2 regions of the Streptacidiphilus sp. MAP12-16 genome follow, and region 1 is predicted to be linked to the other one. Evidence: riboswitches for the same ligand, from Rfam matches in the RefSeq annotation. Region 1 holds a riboswitch; the other holds the start of a gene.
The links. A riboswitch is a leader RNA that binds a small molecule or an ion and turns the genes downstream of it on or off. The one in region 1 is predicted to bind thiamine pyrophosphate.

Region 1 (7,381 bases):
CCTACGGGGACCGCACCGGGACGCTCTACCGCCCGCTGTACATCGGCAGCGGAAAGCCGGTCCGGATGACCGTCAAGGCCGGCCGGCGGACGTACGAACTGCGCGTCGTGACGCTCGCCGGCAGGCCCGGATACGCGATCGGCTACGGCTGGGGCGCGCCCGACCCCGCCAAGCCCGGGAAGCCTCCGTTCGGCGATGTCGTCGTGACGGTGTACGGCGCGTCCGGTACGGTCCTTGCCCGGCTCTGACGCGCCGTCCTTGGTCCGCCCCGAGGTCCAGCGGCGCTCGGGGCGGGCAGCGGAGGGCGCGGTGGCCGAAACCGACTGGGACGAACTGGACTTCGAGGCCTTCGCCTCGCTGCGTTGGCAGCGCCTGGTGCGCACCGCCTACCTGCTGACCGGGGACCACCACGAGGCCGAGGACCTGGTGCAGGCGACCCTGGCGAAGGTGTTCCCCGGATGGTCCAGAATCAGGCGGTTGGACTCGCCCGACGGCTACGTCCACCGCGCCCTGGTCAACAACAACCTCAGCCGGTACCGGCGGCGCCGGGTGCTGCACCTGCTGACGCCGCTGCTCCCGGAACGCGCCCAGCAGTCGGAGGACGGCCAGGTCGAGCAGCGCTCGCTGCTGCTGCAAGCGCTCGCGGCACTGCCCCCGCGGCAACGCGCGGTGGTGGTGCTCCGCTACTGGGAGGACCTGAGCGAGCAGCAGGTCGCCGACGTGCTGGGCTGCTCGCCCGGCAACGTCAAGAGCCAGGCCAGCAGGGGCCTGCAGAAGCTCCGTGCCCACCCGGCGCTGGCGGCCTACGCCGTACCGGTCGACGTCGAACGAGGGGAGGACCGATGAGCGACGAGGAGATGCTGCGACGCGCACTGCAGGACGAGGCCACCGGCCTCGAACCGTCGCCGTGGTCCGCCCGGGCGGGAGAGGTACGGGGACGGGTCCGGCGGCGGCGTCGGCGGATCCGGCGGGCGGTGGGGCTGGGGCTCGTGCTGCCGGCGGCCCTGGCGGCCGCCGTCGTGGGAGTGCTGCTGTGGGGGAGCGGCGGGGGCGGACCGGTCACCCGGGTCGCGCCGATGACGGCCCCGACGGTGACGGCGACTCGGACGCAGCACAGCGCAAAGCCTACGGCGTCGCTCGCGGCCTCGCCGACGGGCGCCTGGCCGTCCGTGCGGGTGGTGCAGTCCGGCCGGACGGTCGATTTTGGCCACGGGATGTGGATGACGCTGACGGCCGGTCAGCGTTGCGCAGGCCTGGGGCAGCCGGGTGGTTCCACCTGCAAGAGCGTGACGGACGGCAACCAGGGGCCCGGTACGGTGAGTCAGCAGATCATGGGCGACCAGTCGGGCACGATGTACACGCCGCTGTACATCGGCTCGGGTCAGGTGGCGCGGATGACGGTCGAGGTCGGCGGCACCACCTACCGTGCGACGGTGGTGACCCTCCCGGGACGGCCCGGCTATGCGACGGGTTACGTGTGGGGGCCGCCGATCTCGGGAGGGCTGGCCGGGATCAGCCCGAAGATCACGGTCTACGACGCGCAGGGGCAGGTGCTGGCAGTCTCCTGACGCCGAACCGGCTCGGGAGACCGGTGGCTGAGGAGACTGGTGGTTCGGGAGACCTACGGCTCGGGCGGTCTGCGGCTCGGTCTGTCGGGCGTGGAGCGCGTCAGCGCCGGTGGCGGTGCCGGGCCCGACCGTCGGCCGCCTCGCTGCTCACGCGCGGGCGGGGAAGTGTCCTCTCCGGCCGCCGCCCGTCGCGGGACGCGACGAGCGCGGCAAGGCCCGTCGTCAGCGGCACCGAGGCGATCAGACCGATGCTGCCGACCAGCGTACGGACGATCTCCTCGGCGACGATCTCGCTGGTGGCGACCGTCCAGACACCCCGGTTGGCGATCGAGAACAGCAGCATCAGCGGCAGGGCCGCGCCCGCGTAGGCCATCACCAGGGTGTTGACGGTCGAGGCGATGTGGTCGCGGCCGATCCGGATGCCCGCCCGGTACAGCGCCCGCGCACCCATGGACGGGTCGGCGGCGCGGAGTTCCCAGACCGAGGACGCCTGGGTGACGGTGACGTCGTTGAGCACGCCCAGCGAGCCGATGATCACCCCGGCGAGCAGCAGCCCAGGCAGCTTGATCCCGGCATACAGGGAGTGGACCAGCGCCGTCTCGTCGGAGGTGTTCCCGGTGAGGTGGGTGAGACCGATGAACTCCTTCCCCAGGAAGCCGATCAGCGCCAGCGAGGTCAGCGTTCCGATCACCGCCACCGAGGTGCGGGCCGACAGCCCGTGGCAGAGGTACAGCGCGATCAGCATGATCGCGCCGCCGCCGACCACGGCCACCGTCAGCGGGTCCTCGCCCTTGAGGATCGCGGGCAGCACGAACAGCGACAGCACGGCGAAGCTGATCGTCAGCGCGACCAGCGCGGCGAGGCCGCGGAGCCGGCCGACCAGGACCACAGCGAGGGCGAAGACCCCCGCGAGCACGGCCAACGGCAGGGTGCGGTCGGCGTCGCCGATCGAGTACTGGAGCGAGGCCGGCGCCGTCGGCGAGTAGTCCAGGACGACCTTCTCGCCCGCGCTGTAGACGGCGGTCTGGTCCGGGGTCAGCGTCTGCTGGACCGACTTCCCGCTGTCCTTGCCACTGGTGACCAGCACTGTCACCAGCGTGCAGGCGCCCTGGCCTGCCTGGCCGCTCGGAGCTGCCTGGGCGGCCGGGTCGCTGGTGGCTCCCCCACCGCAGACCACCGTCTTCGTCCCGGTCACCGTCCCGCTCACGGTCGGCTGGTCGAAGCCGATGCCGGTCGAGGCGTGCGCGGGCAGCCTGCCCGGCCAGAGCAGCACCATTCCGGCCACCACCGCCACGGCGAACGGCACCAGTACCGCGGCGATGATCCAGCGCAGCCGCCGGGACGCCGGAGTCGCTGGTCCATGGTCGTGGCTGTGCCCGTGGCCATGGTGGAGCGAGTCGTGGCCGAGCTCGTCATGCCGGGTGCTGGTTCCAGCCACGGGAGGGGGTCCTTCCGGTACGCGCGGAGTGAACCGTACCCGACGACCCCGGCATCCGCCGAGGACCCACGGAGATCCCGGCCGCCGGACGTCCACTGGTCAACCCGTGCCCGCGCTCGCTACGGTGTCGGCATCTCGATTGCAGACGCGGGAGCTCGGAGCACCGGGCTGAGAGGGCGCTGACCGCCGTACACGGATGAGTACGGCAGCTGCTTGCGCCGACCGCACGAACCTGACCGGGTAATGCCGGCGTAGGGAGAAGTGGGTCTCATGACCATGCACGAAGCAGCGCAGCAGTCTGTCCCCGACAGCGCCCCCAGCTCCACCCCCAGCACCGCCCCCTCCAGCACGGGTACCGGATACCCGACGCCTGCCTGGCGCAAGGCGTACCGCAGCGGCTCACGCCCCGACCTGCGCGTTCCCTACCGGGAGGTCCAGCTCAGCAACGGCCGAACCGTCCCGCTGTACGACACTTCCGGCCCGTACACCGACCCGGCGTACGTGGCCGACGTCCGGCGCGGGCTGCCGCCGCTGCGCGAGGGCTGGATCAGCCAGCGCGGTGACGTCGAGGAGTACCACGGGCGCGAGGGACGGCCCGAGGACGATGGGCTCAAGCACACCTCGCCGCGCGGCGGCCTGGCCAACCTGGACGCGGTCTTCCCCGGCCGCCCGCGCCGCCCCCGGCGTGGCCGCGACGGCGCGCCGGTGACCCAGCTCGCCTACGCGCGGCGCGGAACGGTCACCGCCGAGATGGAGTTCGCGGCGCTCCGGGAGGGGATGGATCCGGAGGTGGTCCGCGCGGAGATCGCCGCCGGGCGCGCTGTCCTGCCGGTGAACGTGAACCACCCCGAGGTCGAGCCGATGCTGATCGGCAGCCGCTTCCTGGTGAAGATCAACGCCAACATCGGCAACTCGGCGGTCACCTCCTCCATCGAGGAGGAGGTCGAGAAGATGTCCTGGGCCACGCGTTGGGGAGCGGACACCGTCATGGACCTCTCCACCGGCCGCAACATCCACACCACCCGCGAGTGGATCCTGCGCAACTCGCCGGTGCCGATCGGCACCGTCCCGCTCTACCAGGCACTGGAGAAGGTCGACGGGAAGGCGGAGGAGCTGTCCTGGGAGGTCTACCGGGACACCGTCATCGAGCAGTGCGAGCAGGGCGTCGACTACATGACCGTGCACGCGGGCGTGCTGCTGCGCTACGTGCCGCTGACGGCCCGTCGCAAGACCGGCATCGTTTCGCGCGGCGGCTCGATCATGGCCGCCTGGTGTCTGGCGCACCATCAGGAGAACTTCCTCTACACCAACTTCGAGGAACTCTGCGACATCCTGCGCGCGTACGACGTCACCTACTCGCTGGGTGACGGGCTGCGCCCGGGGTCGATCGCGGACGCCAACGACGAGGCGCAGTTCGCCGAGCTGACGACGCTCGGAGAGCTGGGCAGGATCGCGCGGTCGAGGGACGTGCAGGTGATGATCGAGGGCCCGGGACATGTCCCGATGCACAAGATCAAGGAGAACATGGACCTGCAGAAGGAGATCTGCGACGAGGCCCCCTTCTACACGCTCGGCCCGCTGACCACGGACGTCGCACCCGGCTACGACCACATCACCTCGGGCATCGGCGCAGCGATGATCGCCTGGTGGGGCACGGCGATGCTCTGCTACGTCACCCCCAAGGAACACCTGGGCCTGCCCAACCGGGACGACGTCAAGACCGGCGTGATCACCTACAAGATCGCCGCCCACGCCGCCGACCTTGCCAAGGGCCACCCGAGCGCCCAGGACTGGGACGACGCCCTCTCGGACGCCCGCTTCGAGTTCCGCTGGGAGGACCAGTTCAACCTGGCCCTCGACCCGGAGACCGCCCGCGAGTTCCACGATGAGACGCTCCCGGCCGAGCCCGCGAAGACGGCGCATTTCTGCTCCATGTGCGGACCGAAGTTCTGCAGCATGAAGATTTCCAGAACCATAGCCGAGCGTTTTGGTGGCGAGATGGGCCTGAACAGCGACGATGATGTTGAGGCGGGGATGCGCGCCAAGTCTGCGGAGTTCGCAGCTTCCGGCAATCGTGTCTACCTGTCCCTTGCGGACTGATCTACACAGACGAGTCGGCACCCGGGATGAGCCGCGGGTGCCGATCTCGTATTCGGGGACTCCCCCGGTTGTTCAAGCGGCGAGCAAGGTGCGGGCACGCTCGTTGAAGTCGGCGACGGAGAGTGCTGCCCGAAGGGGATCATCCTGCGACGGTCCTGGACGGCCTCGATGCAGCGAGGGGACTTCACGGACCGATGAAGTCACAAGCTGGGGCGCGTCACGCCCAAGATGGCAGGCCCGACGCCAGGCGGCGCTCAGTTGGGAAGGGCTCCCAACTGCCGGAGCATTCCCAGATCGTCGCGGATCGCCCACCGCTCGGCGATCCGGCCGTCCGCGATCCGATATGCGAAGGCCACGTCCCGCGCGTAGTTCCCGCTCTGGGCTGGGAACCCGAAGAGGTTCCCTCCCTTCCAATGCCCGCTTCGGACCCCGAACTGCACCACCAGGTCACCCTCGGCGACCACATACGACGAGTCAAAGTGGTCGTTCTCGAAGAGCTGGGCCATCGTTGTCAGAAACTCGCGGGTACCAGCGAGCCCGGCCGGCCGCCCCGGGGCCAACGCGTGATTGACCATGTCCGGCGTGCACAGCTCGTCCAGCCGCTCCACGTCCCTGGCGGCCACAAGCTCCTCGAACCGCTTCACCACCCGCTTGTTGTCCTCGATGCCCATGGCTCCTACTTCTGCCGCGAAGGTGTCGTCCAGCAGCCGACCACTTTTGAGGGCGTCACGCCAGAGAGGCTGGTCCATCCGGAGGAGAGCGAGGTTGGTGCTCGCCCTCCAACGCCAAAGAGCGCGCGGAAGAATGCACGCCACAGACCGATGAATGTCACGCCCTTGCGGCGCTGACGGAAGCCGAACAGCAGCATGCGATGTCCTGCCGCCGCCCGTCAATTAGCCAGTAACGACGTTGAATGCTGGGAACACCTTCGGCTGCGGAGCGGTAACTCCGAGGTCCTGCAGGATCGGGACGATGATCTCGCCGAATTTGGCGAAGGATTCCTCAGAGTCCCAGACGTCCGCCACGTACCAACCGGTCGGACTGGGGCCTGAGATGTGGGCGATAAGGCCAGGAACCGGCCAGTCCGAGCTAGCCTTGACCAGGCCGCGTCCCTTGTTCAGTTTGTTCGTCGCTGCTTCGTACTGGGCCTGGGTCATGCCGGGAAGGTCAAACACAGCGATGATCGCCATGATCACTCCGTCTCGTTGAGGGTTCTGTGGGTCATCCCAGTTGACCGTCTCGACCAGCCGACCGCGCGGTGAGGAGTGCCGTCCGGGGGAACGGCACCGTCGCAACACCTGGAGCCGGGCGCGGCGCGCTGGGAGCCGGCAGCTACCCGGCACCGCGGGAGCCCCAGTCGCGGAAGCCGGGGCTTCCGCGGCCTTGGCTCTCTGGTCGGTGCCGGTGGCGGACAGGGCTCCGGTGCGGGTGACGAACTGCTCCACGTCACGGCGGTGCGGGCCTGGCGGTCGCGCACATAGCTGCCCCGGCCCTGCTGCACGTCAATGAGGCCCTCGGTGCGCAGTGGTGAAGCAGCAGATACACACGAGCTCGCTGTCCTCGTCAATGTTGCCGCAGCATCACTCGAATGCCTCGCTCTCAATCCGCGATCGCGCGAATCGGCATGCCTACGGTGTTATTGGCATATTCCGGGCGCATGGCTCTCCGGCGAGAGCGGACACTGAAAGGTCTTTTTTCTCGCGAAATTCTTCCTGTGCGCCTCGGGGACTAGTGCCTATTGGCAACAGAACTCGATCCACCGAACTCTCCTGAAGGAGTTAAGGCGCCTTGACGAAAGCAATCCGCGCTGCCGCGCCCCATCGGCGCGCAATCAATGCCTGGGCCGCTTCGGTCCTCACGCTTACCCTCGCTGTCAGCTGGACAAGCCTGAGTCAGATCGGCGCGCACGCGATCGGCGTAGCTGTTCCACTCGGAACGGCGAGCAGCTTCGCGGTCCTCGGAGGCCAGTCGGTCACGAACACCGGACCTTCCACGATCAACGGGGATGTCGGCGTGAGCCCCGGTACCTCCGTCACCGGCTTCCCCCCCGGTACGGTGAACGGAGTCACGCACTCCGCGGATTCCGTTGCGCTTCAGGCTCAGTCGGATCTGACCACCGCGTACAACAATGCTGCGGGTCAGGCATCGGATGCGAGCGTCACGGGCGACCTCGGGGGCCGGACACTGTCGCCAGGCGTCTACACCGCTTCGTCCTCAATCGGACTCACGGGCACGCTGACGCTTGACGCGCACGGCGACCCGAACGCCGTCTTCA
Region 2 (7,381 bases), on a different contig from region 1:
CAGGTTCTGGTAGATCTCCGAGGTGACCGTGGAGAAGTTCATCGTCATGAAGTGCAGCCCCGGGGTCTCCTCGGCGATCAGCCGACGGCACATCTCGGTGGCGAACTCGATGCCGATCGCCCGCACCGCCTTGGGGTCCTCCTCGGCCGCGAGCATTCGCCCCGCCAGCTCCTCGGGGAACACGGCCGTGCTCAGCTCGGCGATCCGTCGCATCGAGCGGATCGTGGTGACCGGCATGATCTCCGGGATGATCGGCACCTCGCAGCCGGCCGCCGCGACCCGGTCGCGAAACCGCAGGTAGTCCTCCACGTCGAAGAACATCTGGGTGATGGCGTAGTCGGCCCCGGCCCGGCACTTGTTGACGAAGTGCCGGATGTCGCTGTCCCAGTCGGGCGACCTGGGGTGCATCTCGGGGAAGGCGGCGACGCCGACGCAGAAGTCACCCGACTCCCTGATCAGCTGCACCAGTTCGCTGGCGTAGGCCACGCCCTGGGGGTGCTTCACCCAGGGGCCCAGCGGGTCGCCGGGCGGGTCGCCGCGCAGGGCCAGCACATTGCGCACGCCCTGGTCGGCGTAGTGGCCGAGGATGTTGCGCAGCTCGGCGATGCTGTGGTCCACCGCAGTGAGATGGGCCACCGGAGTGAGCGTGGTCTCCTGGGTGATCCGGCCGGTGATGTTGACGGTGCGGCCACGTGTGGAGCCGCCGGCGCCGTAGGTCACCGAGACGAAGGTCGGCGACAGCGACTCCAGCCTGCGGATCGCCTTCCACAGCCCGACCTCCGCCTCTGCGCTGCGGGGCGGCATGAACTCGAACGAGTAGGAGCGGGTCCCCGCCGCCAGGAGCTCGCGGATGGAGAACGCACCGTCGTTCCGGGTGCTGGGGGTGCCGAGGGCCATGACAGCAGGTTATCCGCCATCCGGACAGATTCTGAAACCGCAGTCCGCCTGCTGATACGGGCCGCGCGGGGGCGTGCTCTCCGGCCCCGCGGGTCCCTCGCGTTAGGCTGGCCGTCCACGAAACCGCTCGGAGCTCACCGGTGTCCCTCACCCACCCCGCCGCCCCACTCGACGCTGCCCTTCCGCCGGGCAACCCCGTCGACGAGGAGCGGCTGCGTCTGCGGGTGAACGATGCGCTGACCCGGTTCCTCGACCGGCAGGACGCCGTCCTCGCCTCCATCTCCCCGCAACTCACGCCGCTCGCGGCCGTCCTGCGGGACTTTCTGCAGAGCGGCGGCAAGCGGCTGCGCCCGGCCTTCTGCTACTGGGGCTGGCGCGGAGCGGGCGGCAGCGCCCGCGACAGCGGCGCGGTGGCGGCCTGCGCCGCGTTGGAACTGCTGCAGGCCAGTGCGCTGGTGCACGACGACCTGATAGACGGCAGCGACACCCGCCGGGGCCTGCCCTCCGTGCACCGCCGCTTCGAGGCCCAGCACACCGCCCGGGGCTGGCGCGGCGACAGTGCCCGGTACGGCGCGGCCGGTGCCGTGCTGCTCGGCGACCTGCTGCTGGCCTGGTGCGACGAGCTGCTCTGGGACTGCGGGCTGGATCGGGACGCGGTCCGACGCGCCAAGCCGCTGTTCGACCTGATGCGGACGGAGGTGATGGCGGGTCAGTACCTGGACATGCTGGGGCCCGCCGCCGCCTGGGCCGAGGACGACGGCAGCGACCCGATCGAACGGGCTCGCACCGTGATCCACTACAAGTCGGCGAAATACACCATCGAGCGCCCGCTGCAGATCGGCGGTCTGCTCGCCGGTGCCGACCCGGCGCTGACCACCGCCTACGGGGCCTATGGACTGCCACTGGGCGAGGCGTTCCAGCTCCGCGACGACCTGCTCGGCGTCTACGGGGACCCCTCCCTCACCGGAAAGCCCGCCGGGGACGACCTGCGCGAGGGGAAGCGCACCCTCCTCGTCGCCGAGGCCCTGGCGACCTGCTCCCGGGCGGACGCCCGGCTGCTGGACGACCTGCTGGGCGCGCCGGGCCTCGCCGAGCCCGAGGTCGAACTGCTGCGCCGGGCGATCACCCGCAGCGGCGCTCCGGAACGGGTCGAGGCCCGGATCGAGTCGCTGATGCGCGAGTCCCTGACCGCACTGGACTCGGCGCCGATCGTCGAGCCGCAGGCCCGCCGGGTGCTGCGGCGCCTCGCGGACGCGGCGACGGCGCGGCGGTACTGACGACCAGGTCTTACGACCTGGGGAGCCGCGCCGTCCGGACGGCAACGGCGAGGCGTCAGGCCCGCTCGCGCACCCTTCGGGCGAGATCCGCGGCGGCGGCGTGCGGGTCGGCCGCAGCCGTGAGGGCACGGACGACGACGATCCGCCGCGCGCCCGCGTCCAGCACCTGGTCCAGGTTCCCGGCGTCGATGCCGCCGATGGCGAACCAGGGCCGGTCCGGGGCCACCTCGGGCTGCCGCTTCGCCGCGTACTCGACCAGGCCGAGTCCGGGCGCATGGCGCCCCGGCTTGGTCGGCGTCGGCCAGACCGGACCGGTGCAGAAGTAGTCGACACCCGGCTCGACCAGCGCCGCGTCCACCTCCGACTCGGCGTGGCAGGAGCGGCCGATCACCATGTCGTCGCCGAGGATCGCGCGGGCTGCCAGGACCGGAAGGTCGTCCTGCCCGAGGTGCAGTACCTCCGGCCGTGCCGCATGGGCGACGTCGGCGCGGTCGTTCACCGACAGCAGCCTGCCGTGGCGCCGGCAGGCGTCGGCGAACACCTCCAGCTGCTCCAGCTCCTGCCGGGCCTCCAGGCCCTTGTCACGAAGCTGCACGACGTCCACACCGCCCGCGAGCACGGCGTCGAGGAACTCGGCGAGGTCGCCCTGCTCCCGGCGCCCGTCCGTGCACAGGTAGAGCCGGGCGTCGGCGAGACGGGCCCGTGCGCCCGCGCCCACGGCGGCGCTCACAGGAGCAGCGCCTGCGCCCGGCGCTTGACCTCGGTGCCGCGGTTCTCGTTCAGTGCCTGCGCGGGGGTGCCGGGCAGCGAGGGGTCGTCGGTGAACAGCCACTCCAGCGCCTCGGCGTCGGAGTACCCGTTGTCACGGAGCACCGTCAGCAGGCCGACGATACCCTTCACGGGTCCGTCGGGGCCGATGAACGCGGCGGGGACCTGCAGCGAGTTGTTCTCGCCTCGGCGTACGGCGATCAGCGTGCCGTCGTCCACCATCCGGCGGACCTTGGTCACGACCAGGCCCCACTGCTCGGCGATGTCGGGGACGTACATCCACGCGGGGATCAGGGCGTCAATCTTGGGATCAATCTGGCTCACGCCCCCCAGCCTGCCATCCCTGGCCGCCCCCGCGCACCACCACGCCCCCGCACGCCCCCCGAACTCAGCAGAGTTCGGGCCGAACGGCCGCCTTCAACTGGACCGAGGGATCGGCCGCCGACACCCGGTCGACCGGCCTGCCGCGCTCGATCAGCCGCCGTCCCTGGGCCAGGTCGCGGGGCCGGTCGACGGCGAGCAACGCCACCGGCACGTCGCCGCGCAGCCACAGCGCGCCCCAGCCTCCGCCGCCCGCCGGGTCGCCGCGCCAGAGGAGTTCGTCGCCGGCGCCGTGGTGCCCCGCGTACTGGACCATGCGGCCGAACTGCTCCGACCAGAAGTACGGCACCGGGTCGTACACCTGCTCCGGGCCCAGTTCCTCCAGCCGGAGTGCGTTGGTCGCCGCCACCCGCGCGCCCTGCAGGGCGTTGTCCCAGTGGTGCACCCGCAGCCGCGTCCGGTAGCGCGCGGAAGGGAACGAGGCGCAGTCGCCGACCGCGAACACGCCCTCGGCCGAGGTCCGCAGCCAGGCGTCGGCGGCGACGGCGCCGGTGTCGTCCAGGGCGATGCCGGATCCGTCCAGCCACCCGGTGTCCGGCCGGGCCCCGATCCCCACCACGACGGCGTCCGCCACGAGTTCGCTGCCGTCGGTCAGCAGGACGGCGGTGCGGGCGTCGCCCTCCAGTCGCTCGTCCCCGGCCACGACGCCGCCCACCCCGGTGCTGGTCCGCAGCTCGATGCCCGCCTCGGCGTACCAGTCGCGCATCCGCTCGCCGACCTCCGCGGGCAGCGCACCGGCGAGCGGCACCGGCGCCGCCTCCAGCACGGTCACCTCGCAGCCCAGCAGCCGCGCCACGGTCGCGGCCTCCGCGCCGATCCAGCCCGCGCCGACGACGACGATCCGCGCGCCGGGGCGCAGCACGCCCTTGAGTGCGACGGCGTCATCGTGCGTCCGCAGCAGGTAGGCGCTCGCGGGCTGGCCGGGCAGGACGACCGGCGTCGCGCCGGTGGCGAGCACCAGCCGGTCGTAGGGCAGGTCTCCGCCCTCGATGTGGAGCAGCCGCCGTTCGGTGTCGAGGCCGACGGCCCGACGGCCGAGCAGCAGTTCGACGCCCAGCTCGGTGTAGTCGACCTCGAAGCGCGAGTGCTCGGCCCGGCCCAGCAGGATGTCCTTGGACAGCGGCGGCCGGTCGTACGGGGGGTGGTGCTCCGCCCCGACCAGCACGAGTTCGCCCGGATAGCCCTGCTCGCGCAGCGCGACGACGGTCTGCACCCCGGCCATCCCCGCGCCCGCCACGACGATGCGCTGCACGTTCTGCCGCACGCTCTCCCGCTCAGACATCCCGCCACTGTAGGACCGACCGGCACATGGTGGCTGGATGAAGGAGCGGGGCGCGGGCCAAGAGCGGGGCGCGAAGCGCTTCCCTTGGGGGTGGTGGTCGGGCGACGGGCGGGGGTGCGGAGGAGGGAGTCGATGCGGAGCATCGGTCGACCGACGACAAGCCGTCCAGGCGACGGCCATCGCCCCGTGACGCCAGCCACCATGTGCCGGTCGGTCCAAGCCGCATGCGCGCGACTACAGTGGACGGGAAACCACGGGAGCCCGGCGTACCGGGCTGAGAGGGAGGCGGCAGGCCTCCGACCGTCCGAACCTGATCCGGGTCATGCCGGCGAAGGGAGCGCAGCACCGTGTCACGCGCCCATATCGACAGCGGTCGAACAGAGAGCCGTCGAACAGACGGCGGCCGAGCAGACGGCGACGACACCGCGGGCGGCCACTCCGACGTGCTGGTCGTCGGCGGCGGCGTCATCGGTCTCGGCGTCGCCTGGCGCACCGCCCAACGCGGGCTCTCGGTCACCGTTCTCGACCCGGCCCCGGGCCAGGGCGCCAACCAGGTCGCTGCCGGCATGCTCGCCCCCGTCACCGAGCTCCAGTACGGCGAGGAGGAGCTGCTGCGGCTCGGCATCGCCTCCAACCAGCGCTACGCCGCCTTCGCCGCCGAGCTCACCGAGGCGACCGGCCTGTCCACCGGCTACCGGGTCTGCGGCACCCTCGCCACCGCCCTCGACGCCGACGACCGCGCCGAGCTGCGCGAGCTGTACGCCTTCCAGCAGCGCCTCGGCCTGGACGTGTCCTGGCTGACCGGCCGCGAGTGCCGCAAGCTCGAACCCATGCTCGCGCCGTCCGTACAGGGCGGCCTGCTGGTGACCGGCGACCACCAGGTGGACGGCCGCCGCCTCGGCGCGGCCCTGGTCGAGGCCTGCCTCCGCGCGGGCGTCCGGATCCACCGTTCCCGCGCGGCTCGCGTGACGACCCGCCAGGACCGCGCCACCGGCGCCCTCGCCGAGGGCGGCGCCGTCCTCACCGCCGATCAGACCGTGCTGGCCGCCGGCTGCTGGTCCGGCGAGATACCCGGCCTGCCGCCGGAGGCCCGGCTTCCGGTTCGCCCGGTCAAGGGCCAGATCCTGCGTCTGCGGATGACCTCGGCCTTCGGCGTGCCCTTCCTCTCCCGCAACCTCCGCGCCGTCGTGCGCGGTTGCCACCTCTACCTGGTCCCGCGCGAGGACGGCGAGCTGGTCGTCGGCGCGACCATGGAGGAGCAGGGCTTCGACACCACCGTCACCGCAGGGGGCGTGTACGAGCTGCTCAGGGACGCTCACGAGCTGGTCCCCGGCATCACCGAACTCCCTCTGGTCGAGACCGGCGCGGGCCTGCGCCCCGGCACTCCGGACAACGCCCCGCTGCTGGGCCCGACCGCACTGCCGGGGCTGGTCGCCGCCACCGGCCACCATCGCAACGGCGTGCTGCTGACCCCGGTCACGGCCGACGCCGTCGCCGCGTACCTGGCCACCGGCAACCTGCCGCCGGAGGCCGCCCCGTTCGCCCCGACCCGCTTCGACCGGCACAGTGCCCTCTCGGAGGCCTCCCTATGACGACGACTCTGCCCATCCGCGTCAACGGCGACGCCCGCGAGGTCCCGCCCGGCACCACGCTCGCCGAGGTCGTCGCCGGCCTCAGCGCCGCGCCCTCGGGTGTCGCGGCCGCCGTCAACGAGGCCGTCGTGCCCCGCAGCGCCTGGTCCGCCACCCCCCTCGCCGCCGACGACCGCGTCGAGATCCTCACCGCAGTCCAAGGAGGCTGATCCGGAGCCATGTCCGACGACATCCTCACCATCGCCGACCGCAGCTTCGGCTCCCGTCTGATCATGGGAACCGGCGGCGCACCCAGCCTGGACGTGCTGGAGCAGGCGCTGCGCCTGTCCGGCACCGAGCTGACCACCGTCGCCATGCGCCGTATCAACCCCTCCGCCCGCGGCTCCGTGCTGGAGGTCCTGCAGCGCAACGACATCCAGGTACTCCCCAACACCGCGGGCTGCTTCACCGCCGGAGAGGCCGTGCTCACCGCCCGGCTGGCCCGCGAGGCGTTGGGGACGAACTGGGTGAAGCTCGAGGTCGTCGCGGACGAGCGCACCCTGCTCCCCGACCCGATCGAACTCCTTGACGCCGCCGAGACCCTCGTCGACGACGGCTTCGTCGTCCTCCCCTACACCAACGACGACCCGGTCCTGGCCCGCAAGCTGGAGGACGCCGGGTGCGCGGCGGTGATGCCGCTCGGCTCCCCCATCGGCTCCGGCCTGGGCATCCGCAATCCGCACAACTTCCAGCTGATCGTCGAGCGGGCCGGCGTCCCGGTGATCCTGGACGCGGGCGCGGGCACCGCCTCCGACGCGGCGTTCGCGATGGAGCTCGGCTGCGCGGCCGTGATGCTCGCCACAGCGGTGACCCGCGCGCAGGAGCCCGCGCTCATGGCGGAGGCGATGCGGCACGCCGTCGAGGCGGGGCGGCTGGCCTACCGGGCCGGGCGGATCCCGCGGCGCTTCCACGCCGAGGCGTCCTCACCGATGGCCGGACGGGCGCAGTTCGATCCGGAGGCGCCGGCGTTCTGACGGCGCGCGGGGCTGACGGCGCGCGGGGCGCGCACGATGTGACGACGGCGTGACGATTCTTACCATCGCGCAACGACCGCGCCGTCGCTGCACCCGCAGGGCCGCCACCGCACCGTAAACTGCGTTGGATGGACACGACCCTGCACGACCCCCTTCTCGGGCGGATGCTCG

Region 2: linked by a shared signal. The riboswitch ahead of thiO (glycine oxidase ThiO) and the one ahead of thiC (phosphomethylpyrimidine synthase ThiC) in region 1 are both predicted to bind thiamine pyrophosphate.

Annotation. Positions count from the first base shown of each region.
Region 1 covers NZ_JBGCBY010000012.1:30,590-37,970, forward strand. Annotated here, with positions in the region: gene ABIA33_RS17685 (hypothetical protein) at 1-248, shown strand, start outside; gene ABIA33_RS17690 (SigE family RNA polymerase sigma factor) at 310-846, shown strand; gene ABIA33_RS17695 (hypothetical protein) at 843-1,568, shown strand; gene ABIA33_RS17700 (YibE/F family protein) at 1,669-3,006, opposite strand; TPP riboswitch at 3,144-3,282, shown strand; gene thiC (phosphomethylpyrimidine synthase ThiC) at 3,277-5,106, shown strand; gene ABIA33_RS17710 (ester cyclase) at 5,361-5,777, opposite strand; gene ABIA33_RS17715 (hypothetical protein) at 5,783-5,974, opposite strand; gene ABIA33_RS17720 (hypothetical protein) at 6,000-6,296, opposite strand; partial or broken gene ABIA33_RS17725 (ice-binding family protein) at 7,120-7,381, shown strand, end outside.
Region 2 covers NZ_JBGCBY010000005.1:263,722-271,102, reverse strand. Annotated here, with positions in the region: gene metF (methylenetetrahydrofolate reductase [NAD(P)H]) at 1-897, opposite strand, end outside; gene ABIA33_RS08600 (polyprenyl synthetase family protein) at 1,038-2,174, shown strand; gene thiE (thiamine phosphate synthase) at 2,230-2,904, opposite strand; gene ABIA33_RS08590 (Rv2175c family DNA-binding protein) at 2,901-3,266, opposite strand; gene ABIA33_RS08585 (NAD(P)/FAD-dependent oxidoreductase) at 3,331-4,605, opposite strand; TPP riboswitch at 4,858-4,943, shown strand; gene thiO (glycine oxidase ThiO) at 5,049-6,197, shown strand; gene thiS (sulfur carrier protein ThiS) at 6,194-6,406, shown strand; gene ABIA33_RS08570 (thiazole synthase) at 6,416-7,210, shown strand; gene pknB (Stk1 family PASTA domain-containing Ser/Thr kinase) at 7,339-7,381, shown strand, end outside.